2 regions of the Thermoanaerobacterium thermosaccharolyticum DSM 571 genome follow, and region 2 is predicted to be linked to the other one. Evidence: riboswitches for the same ligand, from Rfam matches in the RefSeq annotation. Region 2 holds a riboswitch; the other holds the start of a gene.
The links. Region 2 has a riboswitch for cobalamin ahead of TTHE_RS09110 (energy-coupling factor ABC transporter permease). Riboswitches for the same ligand answer to the same signal wherever they lie in the genome.
Positions count from the first base shown of each region.

Region 1: linked by a shared signal. The riboswitch ahead of TTHE_RS11315 (ABC transporter substrate-binding protein) and the one ahead of TTHE_RS09110 (energy-coupling factor ABC transporter permease) in region 2 are both predicted to bind cobalamin.

Region 1 is NC_014410.1:2,264,104-2,275,527, forward strand. It holds gene TTHE_RS11300 (cobyrinic acid a,c-diamide synthase CobB) at 1-1,150, opposite strand, end outside; gene TTHE_RS11305 (ABC transporter ATP-binding protein) at 1,065-1,943, opposite strand; gene TTHE_RS11310 (FecCD family ABC transporter permease) at 1,946-2,935, opposite strand; gene TTHE_RS11315 (ABC transporter substrate-binding protein) at 2,937-3,851, opposite strand; cobalamin riboswitch at 4,065-4,236, opposite strand; gene TTHE_RS11320 (hypothetical protein) at 4,613-5,275, opposite strand; gene TTHE_RS11325 (hypothetical protein) at 5,286-5,552, opposite strand; gene TTHE_RS11330 (Rpn family recombination-promoting nuclease/putative transposase) at 5,820-6,674, opposite strand; gene TTHE_RS11335 (HTH domain-containing protein) at 6,851-7,291, shown strand; gene TTHE_RS11340 (sigma-54-dependent transcriptional regulator family protein) at 7,401-8,201, opposite strand; gene TTHE_RS11345 (hypothetical protein) at 8,329-8,964, opposite strand; gene TTHE_RS14855 (hypothetical protein) at 9,110-9,241, opposite strand; gene TTHE_RS11350 (hypothetical protein) at 9,403-10,104, opposite strand; partial or broken gene TTHE_RS11355 (hypothetical protein) at 10,367-10,558, opposite strand; gene istA (IS21 family transposase) at 10,681-11,424, shown strand, end outside.
Region 2 is NC_014410.1:1,830,304-1,841,727, forward strand. It holds gene TTHE_RS09090 (sigma-54-dependent transcriptional regulator) at 1-763, opposite strand, end outside; gene TTHE_RS09095 (energy-coupling factor ABC transporter ATP-binding protein) at 1,162-1,992, opposite strand; gene cbiQ (cobalt ECF transporter T component CbiQ) at 1,996-2,763, opposite strand; gene TTHE_RS09105 (energy-coupling factor ABC transporter substrate-binding protein) at 2,750-3,043, opposite strand; gene TTHE_RS09110 (energy-coupling factor ABC transporter permease) at 3,040-3,783, opposite strand; cobalamin riboswitch at 3,908-4,119, opposite strand; gene cobK (precorrin-6A reductase) at 4,241-4,999, opposite strand; gene cobJ (precorrin-3B C(17)-methyltransferase) at 4,996-5,727, opposite strand; gene cbiG (cobalt-precorrin 5A hydrolase) at 5,714-6,754, opposite strand; gene cobM (precorrin-4 C(11)-methyltransferase) at 6,751-7,506, opposite strand; gene cobI (precorrin-2 C(20)-methyltransferase) at 7,509-8,183, opposite strand; gene cbiT (precorrin-6Y C5,15-methyltransferase (decarboxylating) subunit CbiT) at 8,185-8,757, opposite strand; gene cbiE (precorrin-6y C5,15-methyltransferase (decarboxylating) subunit CbiE) at 8,754-9,365, opposite strand; gene cbiD (cobalt-precorrin-5B (C(1))-methyltransferase CbiD) at 9,359-10,459, opposite strand; gene TTHE_RS09155 (precorrin-8X methylmutase) at 10,470-11,093, opposite strand; gene TTHE_RS09160 (sirohydrochlorin chelatase) at 11,115-11,424, opposite strand, start outside.

The sequences.
Region 1 (11,424 bases), 430 kb from region 2:
CCCCTTTTTTAAATAAAACATTATCTTGCAATACATCTGCTTCAACATATCCAAAATTAATTAATCTTTTCGTCATGATTGCATCTAAATCAAATACTCCTATCATTTTGTGCTCATTCCCGTCTAAATCTATTATCCTTTTTGTGAGATACATAAGTCCACCGCATTCGGCGTATACAGGCATTCCAATATCAATATTGTGTTTTAATAAAGATAACATGCGGACATTTTGACTAAGTTTATCTGCAAATACCTCTGGAAAACCGCCACCTATGTAAATCCCTGATATATCTTTTGGAAGAGCTTCATCGTGTAAAGGACTAAAAGGCAGCAATTCCGCTCCTGCTTCTTTTAGTGCATCAAAGCTATCTTGATAATAAAAATTAAATGCTTCATCGTATGCAATAGCAATCTTGACAGTTTCTCTTGTCTTTGCTGTCACTTTTTCTTCAATTAGATCATCTTTTTTGAAATTCACATCGCATACATCGAGAATGCCCTCTACGTCTATAAATTCTCCTATGCTATCGTACAAAATGCTAAAATTGTGATTTTCCTTTATCTCAAATATAGGCATAAGTCCAAGATGCCTTTCAGGCAAACTAATCCTATCATCATGCGGAAGATAGCCAAATGCCTTTATGCCTAAATCTCTTTCGATACATTCTTTTAAAAGCTTGTAGTGCTTTTCACCGCCAACTCTGTTGAAAATTACGCCTGCAATCTTTACATCTCTATCGTATTCTATATATCCTTTTATTAAAGCAGAAACACTTGCAGCCATTCCGGATGCATCAACAACAAGTACAACAGGTAAATTTAAAAGTTTTGCCACATGTGCACTGCTGCCGTAGCTTGTATTATTGATTCCATCGTACATCCCCATGACGCCTTCTACTAAAGCCACATCTCCAGATAAAGCGTGCTTTAAAAAGGACTTTTTCACATAGTCATCTCCAAGCATGTAGACATCCAAATTGTAGGCAGAATTTCCAGATGCAAACCTGTGGTATGCCGCATCTATGTAATCAGGGCCTATTTTAAACGGAATGACTTTTTGCTTTTTAGAAAGATATCCTATTATGCCAATAGTAATTGTAGTTTTTCCTACACCAGAATGGGTTCCGGCTATCATAAATGCTTTGCACAATTTTCAAATCATCCCCTTGTCTTTTTGAAATAACAATAAGCGGTGTATCTGTAATGGGATTTCTTATTACATCTGCATCCACAGAAAAAACCATCTTTATATTTTCTGCAGTTATAACTTCATTTGGCGTCCCTATAGATGCGATCTCTCCATCCTTCATAAGCAAAATAAGGTCACAAAATTGAGATGATAAATTGATGTCATGGAGGACGGCAAAAACGATTATGCCCTTTGCAGTCAATTGTTTAAGTATTGAAAGCAATTCTATCTGATATTTTACATCCAAATGTGAAATCGGCTCATCCAATAGCAAAATCTTAGGCTCTTGAGCCAATGCCCTTGCGATGTAGACCCTTTGCCTTTGCCCACCGCTTAATTCATTTATATATCTATCCCTCAAATTCCACGTATCAGTGAGCATCATTGACTCTCTGACAATGCGAAGATCATTCTCCGTCTCCTTTTGAAATCTCCTTAAATAAGGTATCCTACCCATCATCACTATATCAATGCAACTAAATTCGAAATCAGAGTACATATCCTGTGGCACATAACCTATTAATCTTGCTTTCTCTCTTGAATTCATGCTGCTTACATTTTTCCCTGCTATGTAGACATTTCCCCTATACGGTTTTAAATACCCCGATATATTCTTCAAAAGCGTAGTCTTGCCGCACCCATTGGCTCCAATAATGCCAACCATTTTAAAGCCATCTATGTCAAAATTTATACCTCTCAAAACTTCAATTTTGCCATAACTAAAATGCAGATCTTCAACTTTTACGATGGACATGGCTATTTTACCTCTCTATTTTTATTTTTTATAAGAAGGTAGAGAAAGAAGGGCCCTCCAAAAGCTGCCGTTATGATTCCAACCGGTATCTCTACCGGTGCCATTGCTATCCTGGCTAATGTGTCAGCAAGCACTAAAAATGAAGCACCTAATATGCCACTAAAAGGCACTAAAGTCCTGTTATCAGATCCTATAATTAGCCTTGATATGTGTGGCACTATAAGCCCTACAAAGCCGATGATTCCTCCTACTGAAACAGAAGATGCCGTTATCATAGAACCTACAATCAATATGATTTTTTTTACTCTTTCTGTATCAACCCCTAGGTGTTCAGCTATCTCTTCTCCTGTCATAATAACATTCAAATCTCTCGAAAATGTGTATAAAGCAATACATCCTATAATTATTATTGGCATTGTATAAAAAACCTGACTCCAGGTGATCAAGTTAAATCCACCCATGGTCCAAAAAACTATCTGGGACATCTCATTATGATTTAAAAGCATCATGAGAGAAATAATGGAAGACATAAAAGCGCTTATGGCAATCCCCGCAAGAAGCATCGTCTGCATAGATACGTTTGGGCCTTTTTTAGATAGCATATAAACCACGTAAATCGTTACAAGCGCTGATGCAAATGCCATAAATTGAAGTCCAAAAAGTCCTAATCCTAATACAATTGCAATCGATGCGCCAAAAGCAGCACCTGATGATATACCCAAAACATAAGGATCTGCCATTGGATTTCTTAATAACCCTTGAAAAAACGTACCTGTGACAGAAAGTCCCATTCCTACAACGGCAGTCTCAATTATCCTTGGAAATCTAAGCTTAAACAATATCATACTGTTTGTCTCGCTACCACTGCCAAAAATGATTTCAATAATGCCTTTTAATGGTATCCTAACTGCACCCACTGATGCAGAAAACACCAGTGACGCAATCAAAATTAAAAATGATATAAAGAAATATATGTTTCTCTTGATTTTCAATTTATTTAAATGCCTCCGGGTGCAAATCTTTTGCAATTTCTTCTAATCCTAAGACGATTCTGTTTGATGGCTTAGTGACAATGTCATCGTTGGAGATTATAAATATTTTGCCATCCTTTGCTGCCTTTGTATCCTTATAACCCGGCATATTTTTAATGTTATTAGCATTTGTGGCATGTTGTGATGTAATTATCACGTCAGGATTCTTCTGCATCAATTTTTCCATGCTGTACTGTGCCCATCCGTTTGCATCACTTGCTACATTATTTCCTCCAGCCAATGTAATAAGCTCATCAATAAACGTGCCTTTGCCAGCCGTCCAGTTTCCATTTGTATCAACAACATAAAACACATTTACTTTCGGTAAATCTTTGACTTTATAATTGATTTCTTTGATCTTATCTTTCATCTTATTTATGATCTCATTACCCTTTTCTACATTACCTATGATTTCGCCTAATATCTTTATTGAGTCATATATCTGGTTTATGTTTTGAGCTTCTAGTACAACGACCGGTATACCTGATTTCTGGAGGGTCTCCATTTGATCTTTTCCAGAAAGATTTGACGCAAAAACTATATCAGGCTTTTGTGCCAATATAGCTTCAATATTAGGCCCTTCATATCCTCCAACTTTTGCAACGCTTTTTACCTCTGGGGGATAATTATCGTAATTGGTAACGCCGACAACATCCTTGCCTGCACCTATTGCATAAATTAATTCTGTTGTAGATGGGGATAACGACACGATTCTTTTAGGCTCTTTTTTTATCGTTACTTGTCTACCCATGAAATCAGTAATCTTTAATGGAAATGTGACTTTAACTTCAGTTTTCGTCGTATTTTCATTTGTTGCTGTTTTTTCTTGAGTTTTTTGAGAGCATGAGACAAGACTTAATGAAAGCACTGCTATCATGATAAAAACTACAATATTTTTAATCCACTTTTTCACTTAGATCATCTCCTTAGTGCATTTACATCTCTCAATTTATTCCCCCAAAACTATTTTTTACAACTGTATTCTAATCAGCACAATTTGTCGCTACAATAAATTAAGGCATACCGAGAAGGTATGCCCCATATTTTTCAAAGCAAATATGTACCACATTACCAACCTCCCCTCCGAAGGTGTTTTTCACATCTTAAGGCAGGTCTCCTGGCTTGCGATTCATCTTTAGCTCAACCTTCCCGGTTTCACCAGTGGTATTTTGAGCCTCATCATCGCTTACAGTAGCGGGGGCTGCAGCGGCTTCTCACCGCTTTCCCTATTAACCTTTCGGACCTTAAGACTATATTTAGTTTAACTATATTATATCTTTATTACAAAATTGCGTCAACGTAAATTTTTAACCTTTATTTGCACTAATTTGTCATGAATCTATCATCTCATCCTGTATAAATTTTTACTACTGTAATATCCAATATCACAAACATGATGAATACCGCTAAAATAATTGAAATCAAAATAAATGCCTGCAAGATAAACTCCCTGTATCTTTTCATCCTAACTCTGCCTCCAATTTTAATAAAGCAAACTATATTTCATTCCTCTCCACATATATAGACAAATTTCTTCTCGTTTTGTTACAGTTTCTTTAAAAAAAATTTTTATGTATAAAAAAATAGCCCAAAGGGCTACTTATCAAATGAAGCGTGTAGTATCAAAAGCATACTGTTTTAATGAGCTTCAAAACGCAAATCCGATGTAATCTCGAAACTATCATAGTAAAAGTACAATACTCCTGATTTAGTATCCAAGAAAAACAGCTCATTAGTCATATAGTTAGTTCTAAAAGAAGTCGAACCTTTTTGCTTAGTATTTGTATATAAATAATAGTATCCATTCTCTTTTACTTTTGGAAATGGGTATTTTACCACAAGCGTTAAATTAGATTGTGGCAGTGATTTTGCTAATGAGTACGGTATCACTGTGCCAAACTTCCATCCTTTTCCCTCAGCAGCTTTTATGAAATCATCCATTTGGGACTTATTGAACTTCATAACGATATAATGTAGCTCTTGGTCCCTATCACCTGTATAGTTATTCTCCAGCACATTAACTGATCTTGGAATGTAGATGCCAGTTTGGGAAGCAACAAAATATTGAGGCCCAGAAAATATTTTCGAAAAAATCAGTATGCACAATCCCAAAGTAAAAAGAATGCCAACTGTTATCCCCCACCATTTTATGAGATTTCTATTTCCAGATCGTCTCCATTTATAAACTGAAAAACCAAGCCAAACAATCATCAATACAGCTATATTAATAAGAAATAGTTCATATATGTAGACCATGCGATTGCCTAAATCTCCTAAGTATAATTGCGTATGTAAATTCATTATCATCACCTCACATCATATAGCGAATGTAGTAGCTGTTAAATAATGATACATCATCTGACAGCGAACCTTGCTTTGATCTTTGAGCTTGAATAAATTTTTTAAAGTTATTGACATCTTTAAGAAATCTGTCATACTCAATAGCACTCTTTTGCTCTGCATCAATTGATGAAATCTTTGGTAACATATTGCTGGTAGGAACCGCAAAAGCAGAACTAAAACTTGAAATTGTAAAAAGCACAACAATTAGAAGCAGTGAAACTAGTTTTTTTAACATACTTTACATCTCCTTTTTGTAGTCAATATGCTTCTCGGTACCAAAAAGCATATTAACTACGATTTTATCTGCAGAAAATGGCGCCAATTTCTGTTAATGTTATTATAAACCAATTATCCTCATCTGGGAAGGTGCTAAATTAGGTCAATTTTTCTGTCATACTTTGTCAATCCTTGTAATATATTGTCGAAACTGTGACCGTTTTTCGGTCATAAATTAACTTTATAAAAAAAGGCAGGCATTTAGCCTGCTTATTATCCTAATTTATCAATTTTTTATCTCCTCTTTTGATAATTCTGTAATCTCTGCTATTCTGTCGATGTCCATACCTTCTTTTAACAACTTTTTTGCAATTTTTATGCTTTTCTCTTTTTCGCCTTTTTCAATACCTTTTTCAATTCCTTTTTCAATACCTTTTTCAATTCCTTTCTCAATGCCTTTTTCTATTATCATTTTGTATGTTTCTGATTCTTCAATCCTAAACATCCTCATCACCTCCGAAAAAACTTTCTCAATAACTTCTCTTTTAAAAATTATACCTGACAATAATTCAGCCTTAAATGCTATGTCTTTCTTCTTGTTTATGTCTAATGGAATATCTTTTATAGCCTCAACACATCTTTCCAAATATTTTTCTCCTTCTTCTTTCCTTCTATTTTGATCCATCAGCGGAAGAAGCGAATACAAGTCATAATAGTCTGTCTTTAAAACATCAGTATATTTTATGTCACCAACATTTATTATCCTGTATTTATAGTCTAATGTGTTTTGTTCTCCAAAGTCATAGCTTAAGCTATTTTTCATTTTCATATTGTCTTTTCCTATATAAATTACTATCTGATATGGTAAGAGACTATGCTTTTCCATTATCTCCAGGGAATATCTTAGCATCCTGTAAGGCATTTTTTCGTCATTTTCCGATTGAAATTCTATGTGCACAGCCACATTTCCTTTGTCTGTTGTGCATTTAAATATCATATCGCTGTCTCTGCGTTCTACTCTTGCAAATTCTATATTAAGTTCATCGATTTTCGTGTATTGTAGTCCCAAAAAATAGCTCATTATGTCATCAGCCATATCTGAAAAAATATTTTTCATAGTTATATCGTATTTCTGGCTCATATTTCTTCCTTCCGTTTCTCTTCATCTTACATTTATTATATCATACGAATATTAAAAATACAGATTATTGCTCTAACATTTTTATATCAAAATTTTGCAACAATAAGTCTTCTTGCTATTATGCAATTTATATTGTAAAATCTTATTAAATTAAAATAAAGAAAGGAAAGCGGTACATGAAAATTGCAAAATATGATAGTGAAGGAATTAGAAAAAAATTACTGGACGTAATTGACAAATACAAAATCACATTAAACACTTTAAGTAAAGTAACAGGTATTGATATTAATTGGCTTTCAGATTATATAGATGGGAAAAGACAAATAGACAACCTATCAGATAATTTAAAAAGCTTCTTTTTTACCGATTTAATCTTTCTTCTGTCAGATGGAATGGAAATTGATAAAGATGAAAGAATAAAAGGAGTTATTGATGTACTAGTACAAATATTCGACCTCAAATATGAAACTATATCACTTTATGCAGGATTAGAAAAACAAGATATCGAAAACTTTATGAATGACACTAACTCAATTAACTATGAAAAAAAGTATAAGTTAGCAGCTGCTTGTATGATGCTTCATTATATATTCAAACAGCCAATAATATATAAATAATCGACCATCTAAAAATATTTTACCCTAAAGCAACGATTTTTTATTGCGCTTTGTCACTTTGTGTAATATATTGTCGAAACCGCGATCGTCTTTCGGTCATAGATAAATTTTATAATAAGTTCCCATAAGTATCTATTATTCTATTATTTATTGCTTTCATCACAATCCCCAAATCGTTATTTACGTTAAATAGTTCATAAAGTTTCTCTATGTGTCTACGCAATGTCCTCTCTGAAATCCCTATTTCTTTCAACACAATTTTTCTTTCATATTTGCATGCCATTTTAGATAATATCAATCTGTCAATATAATCAAGCTTTGAACTCAACAAATCATCTTTTTCATGCATAAGCCACAGACATTTTTCAATATAATCTGCAATCTTCCAAAGTATCACGCTGTCTTGTTTTAAACAATCAATGTTCATCACTGACATATCGAGATATGCAATTATTTCTTTTTCATGATAATCTACAATTGGTGTTGCAGTGCAGTACCAATTTTTAAATAGATGACAATAATGTTCTGTTCCACATATCTCTATTTGCCTTTTTGTCTTCATTGCAATATTTATTGCATTTGTGCCGCAATCTTCAACCCTTAGGCTGACACCTTCTACAAAATGCAATCTACTAAAATAGTCCTTTAGTTTTTGGTCGTATATCAGCTTTATTACATATCCCTCTTTATCACACAGTACAAAAAAATATCCTTGTTTTAAGAGATTGGCAAATACACCTTTAGAATTGAAAATGATGTCAAGTATGTAAATTATGCTTTTATAATCTTCTTTTCGCCTATTCAACTCTCTTTTATCAAGTATTTTATTAAAACTATTTTTATTTGGGTCAACACCTGAAAGTTTTGATTCTCCAATCGACATAATCAATTCCTCATTAATATTATTCATAATCGTACCACCCCCAAAACTTTTCTCGCCGAATTACCTCTCCATAATATGAAACAAATTTCGCAGGAATTTGTTACAGTTTTTAAAAAAATTTTTAAGTATAAAAAAATAGCCCTATTAAGAGCCATCAATACATTTTTATATCAAAATTTTGTAGTAATAAGTCTTCTTTCCCGCCGTCCCATTTTATTATCAATTTTATAGGCTTTTTGATTGAATCTAATATTTTCTGCCTTTCATCTGCATCTATTTGAGAGAGATTGGGTAGCCAAGATGAAGCACCAACATATATAATATTATCTTTCATCTTATAATTCGGATAATTTAAATCTATTTTCTGTTGAATTGGTGTTCCAAAATATAACAATCCCGAAAATATATAAGGTTCAAGGCTTTTATCTAAAAAAGCTATTATTTTAACATTTTTTAATACCTTATCACTTATATTTTCTATCTTTATAGAATAACGTAATGAAGTATATTTATTTGAATCTTGCATATCTTTTAAATTTTTTGTGATCGTAGAATTATTATTTGATATTTGTAGCTTTTTCCCAATCTCAATCGTTGTATTGATTTTAAAATGTTTGCTTTTCGTCGTATAATTCAAATTAGGTGCATCGTTTGTTTGATACAGATAAACCTGAAAATGACTTTTCTTATAGCTGTAGTAATCATAATATACAAAAAGACTCAATACAACTACTGCTATTAAACATAAGATTATTATGCGCTTAATTTTTATAAAATCACCTCCAGCCATATTCTTCAGTTATTCTATCCCCCATATGATAGTTATACTCGGCTTGTTGCGTGATCCAATTCTCATCATAGTAATGTGTTGCAGCATCAATATGAATGATGAATATACATTTCACAATATACAACTTATTTTGTCTTTATCATTTTCATTGACCTGTATATATTTTCACAATTATCATATCAAATATTACTATTATAGTAAATATAACTATAATTGCAAGTAAAATTATGGCCAATGCCAAAAGTACATATGAAATAAATTTTTTATATTTTCTCATTTAGCATCATCTCCTTTCACTTTATAATATCATTATTTTGCAAAAATGCTTATAATACAAATATTAGTAAAATCGTAATCATCAATAAAATATTGATTGATTAAATTTTACTAATATTAAAAGATGAAGATGATAACAACCTTAAGAATAAACAATAATGTCTATAATTTTTTTATCCAACCATCTGCTCGATTATTTATATCGCCCCATACTCCTATTTCGCTAGCACCTAATGTAACTGACCCTTGATACAAGACACTAAATGTTATATCTGCACTCGCATAAGCTCTAGTTCCACCTATCCCCCAACTGTGCAAGCCGCTCCACGAAAGACTCAATACTGGAATAAAATTGCGTGTTGTGACTGCATCACATCCTTGAATTCCAAGAATACTGTTTCCATCGTGTGAATAATCTACCCAAACAACATTTTCAAGTATAGCAATACCGAATATTTCAATATATTTTGTATAAGTTGCTCTTCTATATTGAATTGCTAGGTTAGATTTAATTAGAGGATTAAATTTAATGTTTTGATTAGTCTCATTCAACATTATAGATATGTCTCCATTTTCCAAATATTTCGTTTCTCCGGGCTCTAATTTTTCCGTCAACGCTTTAGCCATTAGATCTGCATTATTCAGATATGAAATAAACTTTTCTTGTTTGTCTAGTGGAAGTGATTTGATTTGTTCAACAAATTTAGATGCTTCTTCTTTATTTGTATTTTCTTTTATCCAAGTCATATAACTACTAATGTTTGTAATTTTGTCTTTGGACACATCGTTAGCAAAAGCAAAGCTAAAACTTGAAATTGAAAGAAGCACAGCTACTAGAAGCAGTGAAACTAGTTTTTTTAACATACTTTACATCTCCTTTTTTTGTAGTCACTACGCTTCTCGGTACCCAAAAACATATTGACTACGATTTTATCTGCAGGAAATGGCGCCAATTTCTGTTAATGTTATTATAAACCAATTATCCTCATCTGGGAAGGTGCTAAATTAGGTCAATTTTTCTGTCATACTTTGTCAATCTGTGTAATATATTGTCGAAACCGCGACCGTTTTTCGGTCATCAATAAACTTTACAAAAAAAAGACAGGCATTAAGCCTGCTTATTATCTTAATTCATCAATTTTTTTATCTCCTCTTTTGATAATTCTGTAATTTCTGCTATTCTGTCGATGTCCATACCTTCTTTTAACAACTTTTTTGCAATTTTTATGCTTTTCTCTTTTTCACCTTTTTCAATACCTTTTTCTATTATCATCTTATACGCCTCAGATTCTTCAATTCTAAACATCCTCATCACCTTGTATATGCTAATATAAAAGTGAGCCAAAAAGTGGCTCTGTGCTAACGAAAAAGTGATCCACTTTTCATAAAAAACCTGTAAAATTTATTATACAAGATAAATTTTACAGGAGGTTGGAAGGTGTGATTATCGACGTGAATTTATACCAAAAGATTAGAGAAATGTATACAGTACATCAAATGTCTCAAAGGGCTATAGCAAGGGAATTAAAAATTTCAAGGAATACTGTAAGAAAATACTGCAAAGGTGACAATGTTCCTTGGGAGAGAAAAGAATATTCCCGTGAGCCTGATGTCTTAACTCCTGATGTTATGGACTTTATCAGACAGTGCATTAAAGAAGATGAAGCAGAAGGAATAAAAAAACAACGACATACAGCCAGAAGAATATATCATCGTCTAGTAGAAGAAAAAGGGTTTAAAGGTGGAGAATCCACAGTAAGATTGGCTGTACAACAACTTAAAGATGAGATGCCAAAAGCATTCATCCTACTTCAATTCGACCCTGGAGAAGCAGCACAAGTAGATTGGGGTGAAGCTACTGTGTACCTTGACAACAAAAAAGTTTCTATAAATCTTTTCTGTATGCGACTCTGCTATAGTTGTGATATTTTTGTAATGGCATTTTATCGCCAAAATGAAGAATCATTTTTAGAAGGTAATATAAAAGCATTTGAACATTTTGGTGGTGTACCCCACAAACTAATTTTTGATAATGCAAGAGTTGCAGTAAAGGAAGGTTTCGGGACTCATGCCAGGCCTCAAGCCCGTTATCAAGCATTGAGTGCACATTACGCATTTAAAATGGAATTCTGTAATCCAAGTAAAGGAAATGAGAAAGGACTGGTTGAAAATCTGGTAGGCTGG
Region 2 (11,424 bases):
CATTTGCCTTTCTTTTTCTTTCCGTCTCTCCCAACTTATTATATGTTCCTGTATCCATAAAATAAAATATCATTTCTTGCCCTTCTGGTGGCAATCTATGTATTTCATCAAGAAATAAAATTCCTCCATTTGCTTTTTCTACAAGCCCATCTTTGTCAGTATCTGCTCCAGTAAAGGCTCCTTTGACATGTCCAAATATCTGAGATATAAGTAGCTGTGAATTATTATAATAATCAGCACAATTAAATGCTACAAATGGTGCATTATCATCAAATCTCTTAATTTTTTTACCGTATTCAAACATAATATTTGCAAATAATGTTTTTCCTACGCCTGTCTGACCTATAATTAAAGAATGAAGTCCATTAGGTGGGTATAAAATAGCAGCCTTTGCTTGTTCTATTTGGTTTTTTAAACTGGTTTCACTGCCAATTAGACAATCAAATGGCGACATCTCAATCTTTTGTTCTTTTTCTTCTTTTATAAGCTGCTTAATGTCATCTACTTCAATTATTTCTTCGGATATCTTATCTTTTAATATTTTCTCTATCATGTCTCTATGGATATAAAGAACAGGTCTTTTTTTTATTTTTATAACCTTGTTCCTTCTAACAAGTTCATTTAATTCTTTACTAACATTTGTTCGAACTAAATGTAAATTTCGGGCTATTTCATCTGTACTCAAACCCTGTCGGTCTCTTAATTCATCAATTGTCCATTTCATTTCTTTTAAATATTTTTCTATTTTATCAATTCTTTTCATGATATCACCTTAATAGAAATTATAAATTCTAATAAAGCTAAACATATAGCACATCACATCATTTATTTTATATTTTTAATAGCAAACTTACAATAACTAATTTTTAGTTAATTTTATGCAATATCTAGATTTATAACTTGCATATTTTGATGATTAAGTTGTTTAAATTATATTAATTATTGGTATCATGAAATATCAAAAATGTTTTACCTCATAAAAATAAGGGAAAAAGAATTTTTGTATTTGTTAAAATTTTTCACTACAAATCAAGTGAAAGACACTAGCTAACCGCCGTATTCTCGCACCACCTTATGTACCTTACAATATACAACAGTTCAGCAATTAAATAAGCGAAGTTTCCTTTTTGCACTTGGCAAAAGTTATCAAAACTTCAGCAGCTATTTTATATATTTCTTTAATTCTTCTATATTTTTCGGTATATTATTTCCATCTATGATTCCCTTTTCTTTTAAAATTTCATATATTTCCAGAAGCATAGGCTTTCTCAAATCACTCCAACCAAGTTCTTTTACATTAGTAAAAATAACTTCAGGTTCGCCTTTTGCAACAACTTTTCCATTCTTCATGACATATATATAGTCAGCCCATGAATAAGCAAAATCCACATCATGAGTTGATAAAATGATCGTCTTCCCCTCTTCAATCAATCTATCAAACACACTCATAATCTCCTGTACATGATTAGGGTCTAAATAAACCGTTGGCTCATCCAGTATTATAACTTCAGGTTCCATAACTAAGATATCAGCTATTGAGACACTTTTTTTCTGCCCATAGCTTAAAAAATGGGTAGGCTTGTCTTTCACATCAATAATTTTCATTTGTTTCATGACTTTTTCCACTTTTTCTTTTACTACATTTTCTGGAACATCTAAATTCATGGGACCGAAAGAAATCTCTTGGTACACACTGGCAGAAAAAAGCTGTATATCAGGATTTTGAAAAACAATACCCACATTCTTCCTGAGTTTTGTAAGTTCAGAACGATTGTATTTTATTTCTTCCTTGTTATACAATATTTTCCCTGATTTAGGTTTTAAAATTCCATTGAAGTGCAAAAACAATGTCGTTTTACCTGCACCGTTTGGTCCCAAAACTGCTATCTTTTTACCCTTCTCTATCAACATATTTACACCATCTAGAGCTTTTGTACCATCGCTGTATTCAAAAGTAACTTCTATCGCTTCTAATATAAATTGTTTTTTCATAGTTCACCTTCTTAAAAGTATTGATGTGCTTATTAAAACTAATTCTATCAAAACAATAAATATTAAATTTCTATAACAAAATCTGTAATCTTTACTGATAACTTTTAATCCCCCATTATAACACCTTGCTTCTAAAGCCACATATAAATCCTGAGAATCTTTGTAAGACTTAATAAAAAGAGAAGATATTAAAAGTCCTAAAGACCTGTAACTATTTTCTAATGTAGCATATCCTAATCTTGAATTCTGAGATGTATAAATTTCCCCAGCGGTATCAAATAAAACAAATATCAGTCTGTAGGTTAGCTGTAGTAACTCCAAAAATAATGAAGGAATTTTCAATTTCTTTAAGATATCTATAATGTCAACTACAGGAGTAGTGAGTACGAGAAAATACAAACAAGATACTACTGCCAAAGTTCTAAAAAACAAAGTAACAGCAGTACTAATGCCTTTCGGAGTAATTCCTAAAGTTACCCCAAAAATATTAAGACTTATTAATGCAGCACTTTTATCGCCTATAACATTGATGATAATTGCTAGTACACTTATCATTAAAAAAGAAAATGGAATTAACATAAGTTTTATGTATACTTTTCCTGGAATTTTTGCTTTTAACACAGTTATCATAAACATCAAAATAATTACTGCAATGTTTGTATATATATCAAATACAAAGCACAAAATCATTGTTAAAAAGGCCAATAAAAGTTTTTCAACAGGATGTACGTTGTACATCCTGTTCGTATAAGAATAATTATCTATTGGCATTTTTTCTCCCCTTTGCAAGACCTATATAATATCCTAAAAATCCTGCGCCTATTGCCGCTTGACACGCAAACAGAAGGCTCTCAATTTCTCCACTTGGTGGCTCCCAAACTGGTTTCAACCATGGTTTGTAATTTTTGTCTACCTGAGTGATAGCCTCTGTCGCCCTGTCATCTGCACCAATAAACTCAGCATTTTTAATTGTAACAAGAGGAAACACTATTAGCGAAATAACCAACAACCCTAATATTAAATTTATCATTAAAAACTTTTTATCCCTCATACTAGCTTACCTTCTTTCTCTAAAACATTAAGCTCAATGAGTTCTTCTTTACTGTAGGCAATTAGCAAATTGATTACGAGTACAGTTAAAAGCCCCTCGCTTATCGCCAAAGGTACCTGAGTCACTGCAAAGATCCCCATAAATTTTAAGAAAGAAGCTGTAAATCCTCCTACTTCAGCCGGAAAAGCAATAGCAAGTTGGAAGGAAGTCGTCACATATGTAAACAAATCCCCAATTGAGGCAGCTAAAAATACTGCAAGCCAATTTGGACCGCCTGCCTTTTTTACTCCTTTAAATATATAATAGGAGACAATTGGTCCTACTATTGCCATAGAAAATGTATTGGCACCCAAAGTTGTTATGCCACCATGAGCCAAAAGTAACGCCTGAAACAAAAGCACTATAAGTCCTAAAACGCTCATAGCAAAAGGTCCAAAGAGTATAGCTCCAAGTCCTACACCAGTTGGATGCGAACAACTTCCTGTAACAGAAGGAATTTTAAGTGCTGAAAGCACAAAAGCAAAAGCACCTGCAAAACCCAAAAGCATTTTAAGTTTTGGATTTTTCTTTACACTTTTGTTTATCGTCATAAATCCTACAATTACAAAAGGCAAAGAAGCTATATCCCATATTATGCACCATTTAAGAGGAAGAAAACCTTCCATTATGTGCATTGAATATGCAATTTGCGGTGCCATCAAAAGCAATGCAAATACCGTTAACAACATCCATTTTTTCACATTAAACACCTCTTTTTATAAAATTTAAGCAAAAATTAAACCTCTTAACTTACCAATGGCGTTAAGAGGTTAAAAAACACAATAAATATCCTGTTATAACACCTCCTCTATCGACCGTAGAGTAAGTTTGACACAAATACAGGCAGGTCTCCTGACTTAGGTTCATCGCTCTTTACGCCTTCCCACCCGGCACTCATCAACTTCCGCTGAGAGACTAAGCAGTGGCACAATGTAAAGAGCTCACTATCACAGTGGCGGGACCGTGCAGGATTTTCACCTGCTTCCCTTTTAACCCAATTTGATTACAAATTGGGCACCTGTATTCGCCTGTTATCAAATTTTATTCTTAAATAAAGTATATCATTTTATAAATATGTTATCAATAAAAATTGAAAATGCTTTCAGTTCCAAAATTTTATGAGTTCATTCAGTTGACATTGTATAGACTGATACGCTTTTATCCTAATTGCTGGCTTGTAATTTTCATCACATCTTTCATAAGACTGTCAACATCTGTTATCACAGCAGGATAATTTACATCAGGCCTTTTTATTAAAATTACAGGAATACCTAGCATTTCAGCAGCTTCAAATTTTTCTAATATCCCTCCCACAACGCCACTTTCTTTTGTCACGATCACTTCTGCCTTTCTTTCTTTCAACATTTGATAATTTAGTTCGCTGCTGAAAGGACCTTCCATTGCTATTATATCTTTTGGTGTTAGCCCTAAATCTTCACATTTTCTTAGGACATTACTTAAAGGAAGTACTCTTGCCGTTACCTTTTTCCCCATTGCCCAGAGGAACTTAAATTTTTCGAGGTTTTTACTGCCTACAGTCAAAAAAATATTGTGATATTCTTTACATTTCTCAGCTGCTTCCTCAAAACTTTCAACTACGACGGCATTGTCATAATAAATGCTTTTCCTTTCATACCTTATATACTTTATACCAGTTTTGTTACAGGCATTTATAGCATTTACGCTTACATCTTTTGCAAACGGGTGAGTCGCATCAATTATAATATCTATATTATTTTTATAAATAAATTCAATGAGATTCAATTCATCCAGTGCGCCTTTGTGGACTTTTATTCCCTCACTAAAAAGGCTTGCACCATAATCTGTCACTGTACTTGCAATAACCTCAATACCTTTAAATTTTAATTGCTCCGTAATCTCCCTTCCGTCTTTAGTACCTGACAAGACCAGTATCATAAAATATATCCCCTCGGTGTTATCATTTTGCCTTTTTTTACAAAAGTGCTTTCGTTACCTATTATTACAATTGTCCTCATATCAATTTCATAATTTGCCATTTCTTTTAAAGTGGTAATTATCACTTGTTGTCCCTCTCTTGAAGCATTTTTTACTATTCCAACAGGAATATCCTCTCTTTTGTATTTCATAATAATTTTCTGAGCTTTTATAAGATTTTCCGGTCTTTCTTTGCTTTTAGGGTTGTATATGACAATTACAAAGTCAGCCTGTGATGAAAGTTCCAGCCTTTTTTCTATCACCTGCCAAGATATCAAATGGTCTGAAAGACTTATAACTGCAAAATCCTGCATTACAGGTGCCCCTAGTATAGCAGCTGCAGCATTTAGAGCAGTTACTCCTGGTATTACTTCTATTTTTAAATCTAGGTTTTCTTTGTGGACAACCTCATACATAAGCCCTGCCATACCATATATCCCTGCATCACCACTTGACACAATGCACACATTTTTGCCTTGCAAAGCTAATTCAACAGCTTTTTTAGCCCTGTCAATTTCTTTTCTCATTCCTAATGAAATTACCTCTTTGCCCTCAATTAAAGGTTTGATAAGGTTTATATATGTAGTATATCCTACGACTACATCACATTCTTTTAAGGAAGTGTATGCTTTAAAAGTCATGTCATTTATATCCCCAGGACCTACTCCTACGACTTTAATCCATCCCATGCCAATCCTTCTTTCTAAATTTATACACAGCTAGCGTTATCCCATTCTTTTTAAGATATGCTATCTCTTCTCCAGCGTTACTAGCCAAATAAGCAGAGGGTCTTGCAACACTTCCAACCCCTACTGTATGAAATACAAAATCAGAAATAGGAAATTTGTTTTCTATTTTTCTCAGCTCTTCTTTTGTATAAAAAACAAGAGGAATTTTTAAAAATTCCGCCAACTGAAGTATTCCTTTCTCTTCTTTTTTTATATCTATAGTAGCAATTGACTCTATGCTTTTTAATCTCAAATTTAGATTTTCAAAAGTTTCCCTTATAAAAGTAAGCAAATCCTCAAAAGCTATTCCTCTTTTGCATCCTAAGCCAATAACTACATTTTTAGGTCTTAATATGACATAAGGTTTTTCTGTCGGTTTTTTTATTTCCTTGTCAGTTATGTAAACAAAGGCATCAACTTTACTGTGAACATCGTTATTTATGTAATCTTTTAATAACGGTATTTTTTCTACACCTTCATCAAGAATAAAACGTACATTTTCCCCATTTACAAAGGCTGCACTGACCTTTTTTAAATCCTCTATATTTTCAAGATAGTAACCATAATCTTTCGCAATCACATCTAAAGATATGACGCCCTCTACATCTGTTGCAGTTGTTATAACAGGCTGTGCTCCAATTGCAGAAGCCACCTTTAAAGTAAGTTCATTTGCACCACCTACATGACCTGATAAAAGGCTTATGGCAAATTTCCCTTTTTCGTCTACTACTACAACAGCAGGGTCAGTAAATTTATCCTTCATCACTCCTGCAATTGTTCTTACCACAATCCCTGTAGCCATTACGAAGACCAATCCTTGGTATTTGGTAAATATTTTATGGACAAAGTCTTTAAAAATTCCTTTTATTACGTAATCTTCAGTGGTTGCGAATTTTTCTTTTACATATACATCTCCTTTTAACTTTTGGCCAATATCATTTGCCAACCTCGATGCATTTTTTGTGAGAGCAATTATCGCTATTCTCATAAATCTTCCTTCTTCCTGAAGCTATGAGAAAATTCTTTATCATAAAGTTTTGAATAGGCTTTTATATTTTTTAAAAAATCTCCTACAAGTATCATAGCAGTTTTATTTATTCCCTTTGATTTGACCTTTTGCGAAATGTCGCTAAGGGTACCTCTAACAATCACTTGATCTTCCCAAGTAGCTTTATAAACAATTGCAACAGGTGTATTCTCTTGGTAACCCTTTTTCAATTCTGAGACAACTCTGTCAATTTCCTGAACACTTAGAAATATCGCCATAGTAGCTCCATGACGTGATAAATCTTTTAGTTCCTGCTCTTTAGGTACTACTGTCCTTCCACCTATTCGTGTTATAATCACTGTCTGTGTTATTTCAGGAATTGTCAATTCTTTTTTCAAGACTGATGCTGCTGCCAAAAAAGAACTAACACCGGGAATTATTTCATAATCTATATTTTCTTTTTTTAGCCTTACAATTTGTTCATGTATGGCACCGTAAATAGCAGGATCTCCTGTATGTATTCTTGCTACATCTTTTCCATCCTTATGAGATTTTACAATAAGCCCAATTATTTCATCAAGATTCATTGTAGCACTATCGTAAACTTCGGCCTTTGGCTTTGCGTATTTCAATATCTCTTTATTGACAAGTGACCCTGCGTATATGACAACATCACAAGCCTGTATTATTTTTATGCCTTTTAATGTTATAAGTTCAGGATCTCCTGGTCCTGCACCAATAAAATAAACCACAGCTACTTCACCTTCTTTGCAATAATCAAAGACAAATAGTCTATCTTTTTTCCTATGTATTTATCAAGATCGTAACATATTTCTTCATCTTGATGACCGCACTTTATTACAAGATATCCTTTGAAGTTTTTTTCTTTTAAAAGATTTACTATTTCCTCGTATCTTCTCGAAATTTTCATCAATACCACGTTATCAAACATATCAAGTGCTTTTGAAATTTCTAATATATCTCCTGATGGAACAACTGCAAAAGTTTCATTCCCCTCTGCAATTGGAATATTTAATCTTGAAGCAGCTGCGCTATATGAGCTAATTCCAGGGATGGTCTCTGTCTCATAACCTTCAATTCCCTTTAGAATGTATATGTAAGTACTATAAATCATGGGGTCTCCTATTGTTATAAAAGCTACATCTTTCCCATCATCAAGAAATTTTTTGATTTTTTTAATATTTTCTTCCCATTTTGCTTTAAGATCTTCTTTTGAGTATGTCATTGGGAATTCTATAAATACTACATCACATTTTATATAAGGCTTTGCAATTTCATAAGCAATACTTCCTTCTCCTTTACTTGAAGGAGCTATCACCACATCTACTTTTTGAAGTATTTTTACAGCTTTTAAAGTAATTAAGCTTTCTTCCCCCGGTCCCACTCCTATACCGTATAATTTTGCCATTCTATCCCTCTCTCTTAGCCGATATAATGTATACAGGATTTTGCGATACCATCATCGTCTTATTTCCCGCTTCTTTTGACACCGAAATATTGACGCATATTGTTTGGACCGTAAACAATCTTTGTTTAAAACAATGATGAGCAGAATACACAGTATCAAGTGTAATCCCGTTTACTACAACTACCCCATCTTCCTTTAATTTAGTTGTGACAATGTCAAATATTTGATACATTTTATCCCCTGTCCCCCCAATGAATACCCTGTCAGGTGAAGGCAAATCTAAAAGGGCATCAGGAGCTAAACCATACACCACAACAATATTTTCTACGTTAAATTTCTTAATGTTTTCGTTTATAAGTCTTACACCTTCTTCCTCTTTTTCAATAGAATAAACAACACCTTTTTTCGATATTAATGCAGCCTCAACGGACACAGAGCCTGTACCAGCGCCAATGTCCCATACTACACTGTCTTCTTTAAGCCTCAGTTTAGATATTGACAAAACTCGTATTTCTTCCTTTGTCATTGGGACATTGCCTCTTACAAAATATTCATCAGGAATTCCAGGTGTCATATATTGCCACATGTTATCACCACTACATTTAAATCAAATTTTTTATTGCAGTTTAAAAGTTCTTCTACTGTAAAAGAGTAAATCCTCTCCGTATCATAAGACAGATTTTCACCAACGTGTATTTTCCTGTCTTGCAAATTTTTTTCTTTCAACATAGCTGCAACAAATTGCGGCGTATGCGTATCATCAGTAAAAATAGCGACTTTTTTATTCTCTTTTACTTTTTTTACCAAATCTTCAGTACGACCATGTAAGCTTACAACCGCCAAGTCATTCATTGTTATTTTAAGTTTTGCACACATATACTGTATTGAGCTTATGCCTGGAATTATTTCTAATTGCTTTTTGTCCACATATTTTAAAATCACTTCCGCTATGCCATACAAAGAAGGTTCTCCTGATGCTAAAATAACAATATTGCCTTCTTTGTTGAGTATACCATGATAATCTGTTGAAGCGTTTATCATAATCTTTTCGCAATCAATATCTTTAAATTCTTCAAGATGGCGCCGGCCTCCCACCAGTACATCTGCCTCTTTTATTCTTTCAAGTGCATAAGTGGTAATGAATTTTTTGTTTCCCGGCCCTATCCCTACAATTGTCACCATTCTACTTTATCACCTGCTTTTGCAATAATGCCTCTTTTCAATGAAATGAGATGTATTTCGATATTTAATTTATCGTAAACATACTGCTTACATTTCATGTAGACCCTGTCTGCTATAAACTGACTAAAGTCTTTTATATTGATTCCCGCCTTTTCAATTATATCAAGGGCTTCTTCTGTCGTATTTGAATCCAGAACTTTGTCAACAGTCTCTTTATCTGCACCAAAATGGGCTACATAGGCCGCCATTATTTCTGCTCTCGCATCTGCAACATGGCTGTGGGTATTAAATATCCCTGCCGCTACTTTTACGAGTTTCCCTATATGCCCTGCCAATACCACATGTGTAAAACCGTACTCTACTGCCTTTTCTAGCATAAATCCCAAAAAATTACCATAAGATATGATGAGTCTTTCTCCCACACCTTCTTTTAAAGCATATTCTTTGCCATAATTTCCTGGAGCAAAAACTACCCTTTTGTATCCTTCAGCAGAAAGGATAGAAAGTTCTAACTCAAGAGAAGATTTTAAAGCTTCCTCCGACATAGGCTCTACAATCCCTGTAGTACCAAGTATTGATATACCGCCTACAATTCCAAGCCTTGGGTTGAAGGTCTTTAAAGCCACCTTTTCACCGCCTGGTACACTTATGGTAATTTTTACACCTTTCCCTTCCGGCAGTACTTTTTTGACTTCATTTAAAATCATTGACATTGGAACAGGATTAATAGCGGATTTCCCAGGGCTTACGGGAAGTCCCGGTTTTGTGACTACTCCAACTCCTTCGCCTCCATAGACTTCTACCCCTTCTCCTTCTTTTACCTCAGCCTTCGAATAAATTATAAGGCCGTGAGTAGCATCCGGGTCATCCCCTCCGTCTTTTCTTATACCGCACTTTACCCAGCCTTCTCCTGAAGTTATATCCAAAACCTCCAGCTTAAGCCGCCATCCCTTTGGAGTATCTATCTCTACAGTATCTAGTCTCCTACCTGTAAAAAGCATGTAAGTAGAAGCCTTCGATGCAGCGGCTGCACAAGATCCTGTAGTATAACCATACCTTAATTTTTTTCCTCTCTTTACAGCGTAGTTCTCCATAAACACCACTCTATCTTTCTATCATGTAAAGAAGGGCATTAACTATCGCTGCTGCTACTGTGCTTCCTCCTTTTTTCCCTTCTGTTATGATGTAAGGAATATCAAGCTTTTTTACCTCTTCCTTCGCCTCTTCAGCTCCAACAAAGCCAACAGGAACACCTATTATAAGGGAAGGCTTTGCTTTTCCTTCTCTCGCAAGCTCTATGAGTCTAAATAAAGCTGTGGGGGCATTTCCAATAGCAAAGATTTTATTGCTTTCGTCTTTTGCCGCTATTTCCATAGCTGCCATTGATCTTGTAATGCCACACTTCTTTGAAATATCTTTAGCTTCAGGAAGATTAATGTAACTTTTTACTTTTGAACCTATCTTCTCTAATACCTTTTTATTTATTCCTGCTTCCGCCATCTTTGTATCACTAACAATATTAAATCCTTCCTTTAGTACCTTTAAACCGTCTTCTATCGCTCCTTTTGAGATTTTAAGTATATTGGCAAATTCAAAATCTGCTGTTGCGTGAATCACCCTTTTTACTATTAAAAGCTCTTTTTTATCGAATTTAGACTCATCTATGTTTTTGCCTATTATTTCAAAACTCTTTTTTTCAATTTCCCACGGATCTTTTATGTAATTCATAAATTATCTCTCCAATAAACTTTATTTTACTTCCTCTGTCCTTTCCAAAATTATATCCACGATTCTGTCGTCATAGCCAATTGGCCTTCCAAATTTTATAGAAAGACCGGGATACTTCTTTCTCTCCTCTTCAAAAACCATCGGTATATCCTCTTTTATATGTATTCCTTCGAATAAAAATAGTGGCACAGCAACGATATCATAAATACCTTCTTTTACAAACTCTTTAATAGAAGTAGGGATGTCAGGAGTGTCAAATTCCATAAATCCTGCCTTCACATTTTTGTATTTATTTAAGCTCTTTATTCTATCTACCACCTTGATTACAACT